Regions from separate parts of the Lysinibacillus sp. NPDC098008 genome, predicted to be linked through region 3. Evidence: riboswitches for the same ligand, from Rfam matches in the RefSeq annotation. Region 3 holds a riboswitch; each other region holds the start of a gene.

Region 1 (2,277 bases), on a different contig from region 3:
TTATAGAAGATATTCATCTATTGATTATGGTAAGGCAAAGTCTGTGAAACAAAGGTCTATTAACACGCCTCATTATATATAAATCGTTTGCTCTAAATTAAATTCATCATGCAATGCATTTGCTGCACGAATCATCTCATCCTGTGGTACAACAACAGATACTTTAATTTCAGATGTGCTTACCATTTTAACTGGGATATTTTCACAACGTAAGCGATCAAACATACGTGCAGCAACACCAGGATTAGATGCCATACCTGAGCCAATGATGGATACTTTCGCTAATCCAATCTCAAAGTCTGCAAAGTTAAAGCCTAGCGATAATTTGCTATCCTCTAAAACACGTAATGCGTCTGCAAACTCCTCTTTTAAAATCGAGAATGACACAGTCGGCTTCACTCCATCAATAATGGCTTGAACAATAATATCTACATTAATATGATTTTCCGCAAGCACTGTAAAAATATCAGCTAACGAAGCATCAGAATATGTATCATAGCCAACTGTTAAACGAATAATATCTGACTCAAAGGCCACACCACGAACAACTAAATTTTTCTCCATCTCAACTTCCTCCTTCAATAAAGTGCCTACTGATTGCCCCGAACTAGCACGTATAATTACAGGCATTTGAAATTTCTTTGCCAACTCTATCGCACGTGGATGAATAACTTGTGATCCTAAATTGGCTAGCTCTAGCATTTCATCATAGGAAATTTCCTGTAGCTGCTGAGCCTTTGCTACATAACGAGGGTCTGCTGTATAAACACCATCAACATCTGTATAAATATCAACACGCTCTGCTTTCAATGCTACAGCTAGCGCTACAGCAGTTGTTTCAGCTCCCCCTTTGCCAAGCGTTGTTATATTATTCATATCGTCAATGCCTTGCTCACCAGCAACAACCACAATACTGCCTTGTGTAAAATGCTCTTCGATACGACTAACATCTAAATAATCGATACGTGCATGACTATATATACGATCTGTATGAATACCTGCTTGCCACCCTGTTAATGACACCGCACCATATCCTGCTTCCTGTAGTGTAATAGCCAATAAGGCACTTGACTGCTGCGAGCATGTTGACATAAGTACAGCTAGCTCTCGCTTTGATACCTCATCTGTTAAATGCTGCACCATTCTTTTTATCTCATTTGCAGATTGCCCTATGCCAGCAACTACAACAATCACATCTAGCCCTCTATCCTTTTCTGCAATAGCTCTTTGAGCCATTTCTTGAATTTGTTCAGTGGAAGCTAAAATAGCTCCTCCACATTTCATCACAATTCTAGCCATTTGTATTCCCCTCTCTGTTTCTCCAGAAAACTAAAAGCAGCTTTCACATAACGTGAAAGCTGCTGATAACATGTACAATAAACGTAACTTGTGCATGTGTGATAGCTCTCCGAAACGTTTAGAATCGACAGTCTTACATCTCTTAAATGCAAAACCAGTACAGCACTGGAAACAACAATGCTATACTTCGGCAAGCTCCCCTTTCACACAATGTCCTTGGATTTGTTCATCCTCAATCGTGTTACTTTTGAACCTTGCACCTCTATCATCACTTAAATAGTGAAGTATTTAATTTGTCTAGCCTTTGTATTCATAACCTTAGCATATGTTTATTCCTTTGACAATGACTGTTGCTGAAAATAGGCATAGATATTGCTTGCTAGATGAGCTGGCATTCCAGCCTCCTGTAAGGCAAGTTCACTAGCCTCACGAATTTTTTTTACTGAGCCAAAATGCTTTAACAATTGCTGTTTTCGTTTTGGACCTACACCCTCAATATGATCAAGCACAGACTGGATAGCATGCTTCTCATGCTGCTGACGCAGGAAAGTAATGGCAAAGCGGTGTACCTCATCTTGAATACGCTGTAGCAAGTAAAAGCCATCGCTTGTACGCTTTAGGGCAATTACTTCTGGGGGATCGCCAAACAACAACTGTGATGTATTATGTTTATCATCCTTTGCTAAACCTGCAATCGGTATAACAAGTCCAAGCTCATCCTCTAATACTTCGCGAGCCACTTCCATTTGCCCCTTCCCACCATCAATTAATACTAAATCTGGGAGCGGTAAGCCTTCCTTTAAAACGCGTGTATAGCGTCGACGTATCACCTCTTGCATTGCACCATAGTCATCATGTTTGGCAGCTGTACGTGTTTTATATTTACGATATTCCTTTTTAGCAGGTTTGCCATCGACAAATACAACCATTGCAGAAACCGCATCAGCTCCATGCATATGGCTATTATCAAAAGCTTCA
Region 2 (2,277 bases), on a different contig from region 3:
CAGCTTTATCAGGAGATAACCCTTGTGCAATATAGATTTCAGGAATCCAAGCTGCTGTTGTGTAAAATAGTAAAGACTGCAAGCCCATTGCGCCCGTTACTGCCCATGTAACAGGTGATTTCCATAATGGTGGTGTATCTGACTTTTTAGAGGCAGTAACGGATTCAGGCTTATTTGCTTTTAATTGAGGTAACCATATGACAATAGTGATTATAACAAGCACCAGTGCAATGGCTAATGCTCCTTGCCAGCCCAATGAGGAGTTAGCAATAGGATAGCTAATGCCTGCCCCAACGCCTGCGGTTAAATTCATGGACATTGTGAAAAATGCCATGAGTAAGCCTACATGATAGGGAAATTTCAATTTTAATAACCCTGGAATTAGTACGTTACCAAAGGCTATTGCTACACCAATAAGTACAGTACCAAAGACAAGCAACCCTGTTGTGCCAAGTGAGCGTAGAACAATTCCTAGTGCTAATAAAATAGTAGATAATAATAGTGTGAGCTCAAGTCCTAATTTGCGTGCTACAACTGGCGCAAATGGCGATACAACAGCGAAAGCAAGTAATGGAATCGTTGTTAGAAAGCCTGCTAATACATTAGAAATACCAAGGTCATCACGTATAAAGGATACAATTGGGCCAACAACCGTTAATGGCATTCGCAATGTAGACGCTATAAAGATGACTCCTAAAACTAATAGTAATGTTCTTCCTTTCCAGCTAATTTTTTTACTTGGATAATTAGTGGAATGATTATTTTCTGTCAAAATAAGCTCCTCCTATTCATAACCATTCTAATTGGACTACTATAACACTTTATCACAGGATTAAAAATAGTAGAAAATTCATAAAAAATTGAACATTTAACATTGTATTGAAACGGCAAAGGTCTTATGTTAATATAATAAACATCATAAATTTAATAATTATATGCCTCATGTTTGTATTGAGGTAGAGGTCGCGGTATTTATTAGTAAACTAATGGAGATGACAAGCATTGAAGAGATTAGTTGAAAGGAAATACTGCCGAAGTGTAAGGGGACTTGAAAACCTTATGCTGGGGCTGTTTCCGAAAGGAACAGAACTGTCACGTTGACACAACGTGTTGAGCTATCATTTAAAGAAACTGAGGATTAACTTAGCCATCACAGTGTTTATGTGATGGCATTTTTTTGCCTCATTAATAGGAAGGAAGCTATATCGTGAGTGAAATAAAAGTAAATCAGCTTGGTCATAAAACGCCGAAGCTGAAAAAGGAATTAAAAAGTCGCCATATTACAATGATTTCTTTAGGTGGAACAATTGGCACAGGGTTATTTTTAGCTAGCGGAGGAGCCATTGCACAAGCAGGTCCTGGGGGAGCATTGCTTGCCTATGCTTTAATTGGTGTGATGGTGTACTTTTTAATGACAAGCTTAGGAGAAATGGCTGCTTATATGCCGTCATCAGGTTCCTTTAGTACGTATGCTACAAAATTTGTAGACCCTGCTCTTGGCTTTGCATTAGGATGGAATTATTGGTATAACTGGGCAATTACTATTGCAGCAGAAATTGCAGCTGTATCCTTAATTATGAAATATTGGTTCCCAGAGAGTTCATCAGCATTATGGACAGTATTATTTATTGCAGTTGTGCTAACGTTTAATTTATTATCCGTTAAGAGCTATGGTGAGAGTGAATATTGGTTTGCGATGATTAAAGTAGCAACTGTTATTGTATTTATTATTATTAGCATCTTAATGATTTTTGGAATTTTGGGTGGACAAGCACCTGTAGGATTTACGAATTTCTTTATTAGTGATGGGCCGTTTCATGGTGGCTTCCTTGCGACATTTGGAATTTTTCTTGCCGCTGGATTTTCATTCCAAGGAACAGAGCTACTTGGCGTAACGGCTGGTGAAACAGATGATCCCGGCAAAAATATTCCAAAGGCAGTGAAATCAGTATTTTGGCGAATTATTTTATTTTATATTTTAGCGATTGCTGCAATAGGGCTATTAATCCCATTTACAGATGAGCGTTTATTGTCAGAAGATATTGCTGTATCACCGTTTACGTTAGTGTTTGATCGTTTAGGTATTGCCTTCGCTGCTTCTCTTATGAATGCCATTATTTTAACGGCTATGTTATCGGCAGGTAATTCAGGGCTATATGCAGCTTCGCGTATGCTATGGCAATTAGCAGTGGAGGGACATGCACCTAAATTCTTTACAAAGCTAAGCCGTCGAGGAATTCCAATCTATGCATTGCTTGCAACATTAGCTGTAGGTTG
Region 3 (2,277 bases):
GCTGGTATTTTAGGTATGCACTCAATTGTTCAACGCCCAGTAGTAGTGAACAACGAGATCGAAATCCGTCCAATGATGTACGTGGCATTATCATATGACCATCGTATTATTGATGGTAAAGATTCAGTAGGCTTCTTAAAAACAGTAAAAGAATTAATCGAGAACCCTGAAGACTTATTATTAAATTCATAATTATAACCTCCTTTGCAACCACTGCAGGATTTTAGCCAAGGGCTGTCTGAAAAGAGTGATCTTTCCAGACAGCCCTTTTCTGTTTTTACAGACAAAGCTCTGCCGTCTATGCTCTATAAAGAAATTACCTCTCTCTATCTTTTTACATATAAATAATTGTTTTATAATAAATATTTGTTGAATATAGTGTGTTTATTGTTAAAATAGCATGCTTGACAATGGATAGAGCAAGTATAATCCCCTAATATTGTCATTAGTCAGAAAAGTGATAAAATGAGCTTGACGAATCTATTCATTATATAGTAGTATCTAAGTATCAATTAAATAGACAAACCTCACTCGTATCAATAGGTGAGGTAGAGGCGCGATATTTATTAGTTCATTGTTGAGTATAAGCAAGCGAGGACACAGTGAAGAAGGAACTATCGCCGAAGTATAAAAGGAGCTCGTACTTTTATGCTGGGTCTGCAGTGAATAAGTGCAGGACTGTCCTAGTAAATTGCTTTCCAGGTTTACTAGGTTGTGCTATCTCGGAAATATGGAAAGTATAGTGAGGATTTGGGCAACTGTTATAAAAGGCAAGACCTAAGTTCAGAAACTTAGGTCTTTTTTCATACAGTTGTTTTATTTTTTGACAGAAAAGGGGCGTTTTTTATGAAAAGAAAATGGTTGTTAGTAATGCTGTCGATCATGACGGCAATTGTGCTAGCGGCATGTGGCACAAGCGACAAAAATGAAGGTAGCACAGGCGATGCTGAAGGCGACACAGAAGAAAGTGGCGGTGAATTCCGTATTGGCATGGAGGCTGGTTATCCACCTTTTAACTGGACACAGCAGGGTGATGCCAATGGCGCAGTAAAAATTGCCGATAATGCAGAATATGCAGGCGGCTATGATGTACAAATGGCGAAAAAAATCGCTGAAGGCTTAGGCAAAGAGCTAGTGATTGTGAAATTAGAATGGGATGGACTAGTACCAGCATTACAATCCAATAAAATTGATGCCATTATCGCAGGTATGTCACCAACAGCAGAGCGTAAGAAAACAATTGATTTTACAGAAAACTATTACACATCTGATTTTGTCATCGTTGTGAAAAAAGGCAGCGAATTTGAAAAGGCAACATCGATTCAAGATTTCTCAGGCGCGAAAATTACATCACAATTAAATACATCGAACTATGATGTAATCGATCAAATTGACGGTGTAGAAAAGCAAACAGCGATGGAAAACTTCCCAGCAATGCGTGTGGCATTAGAGGCTGGCAAAATTGACGGCTATGTAGCCGAGCGTCCAGAAGGTATCTCAGCAGCAGCGGCGAACGATAAATTCACATATGTTTCATTTGAAGAAGGTCAAGGCTTTGATACAGACCTTTCTAACACATCTATTGCTGTAGGCTTACGTAAAGATGATGCAAATCTTGAGAAAATCAATGAAATTTTAAAGGGTATTTCAGAAGATGAGCGTCAACAAATTATGGAAGAGGCAATTGCCCAACAACCAGCAGCACAATAATAACATTGCACGGGCTAGTTGCTAGTCCGTGCATGATTATTTCATCATTATTAAAATGAGAACCTCTCTACATAATGATACGATGCTAGTAAACATAGAACTACACAGGCAACATGATATTGTGAGGAGGAGCTTCATGAGTCTTGAATGGATACTTTCAATTATTGAAAACAACTGGCAAATGTTTTTACGAGGTGCGTATTATACGTTACTGATTTCGATTATTAGTACAATTATTGGTGCATTTATCGGATTTTTCATCGGAATTATGCATACGATTCCTGTTCGTAAAAAAGGTGTGAAATTTTATAGCTTAAAGCTTATTAATTTTATACTAACATGCTATGTTGAATTTTTCCGTGGTACACCAATGATTGTACAAGCAATGGTTGTTTACTACGGATTAGATATTGCATTTGGCATTGATATGCACTTTATTACAGCGGGGATTGTCGTTGTGTCGCTGAATACAGGTGCTTATATGGCAGAAATTGTACGTGGTGGAATTGTGTCCATCGATAAAGGTCAATATGAGGCGGCATCAGCGATTGGGATGAACCATGTTAA

Evidence for each region. Region 3 has a riboswitch for lysine ahead of ACIQVU_RS18895 (transporter substrate-binding domain-containing protein). Riboswitches for the same ligand answer to the same signal wherever they lie in the genome.
Region 1: it holds a riboswitch for lysine, as region 3 does, so the genes downstream of both, ACIQVU_RS06015 (aspartate kinase) here and ACIQVU_RS18895 (transporter substrate-binding domain-containing protein) in region 3, are expected to answer to the same signal.
Region 2: it holds a riboswitch for lysine, as region 3 does, so the genes downstream of both, ACIQVU_RS16230 (amino acid permease) here and ACIQVU_RS18895 (transporter substrate-binding domain-containing protein) in region 3, are expected to answer to the same signal.

The regions. Positions count from the first base shown of each region.
Region 1 is NZ_JBIWBA010000004.1:24,284-26,560, forward strand. Features, by position in the region: gene ACIQVU_RS06015 (aspartate kinase) at 73-1,299, opposite strand; lysine riboswitch at 1,394-1,572, opposite strand; gene uvrC (excinuclease ABC subunit UvrC) at 1,629-2,277, opposite strand, start outside.
Region 2 is NZ_JBIWBA010000022.1:4,499-6,775, forward strand. Features, by position in the region: gene ACIQVU_RS16225 (CynX/NimT family MFS transporter) at 1-772, opposite strand, end outside; lysine riboswitch at 950-1,126, shown strand; gene ACIQVU_RS16230 (amino acid permease) at 1,208-2,277, shown strand, end outside.
Region 3 is NZ_JBIWBA010000034.1:15,798-18,074, reverse strand. Features, by position in the region: gene odhB (2-oxoglutarate dehydrogenase complex dihydrolipoyllysine-residue succinyltransferase) at 1-192, shown strand, start outside; lysine riboswitch at 542-728, shown strand; gene ACIQVU_RS18895 (transporter substrate-binding domain-containing protein) at 847-1,710, shown strand; gene ACIQVU_RS18890 (amino acid ABC transporter permease) at 1,847-2,277, shown strand, end outside.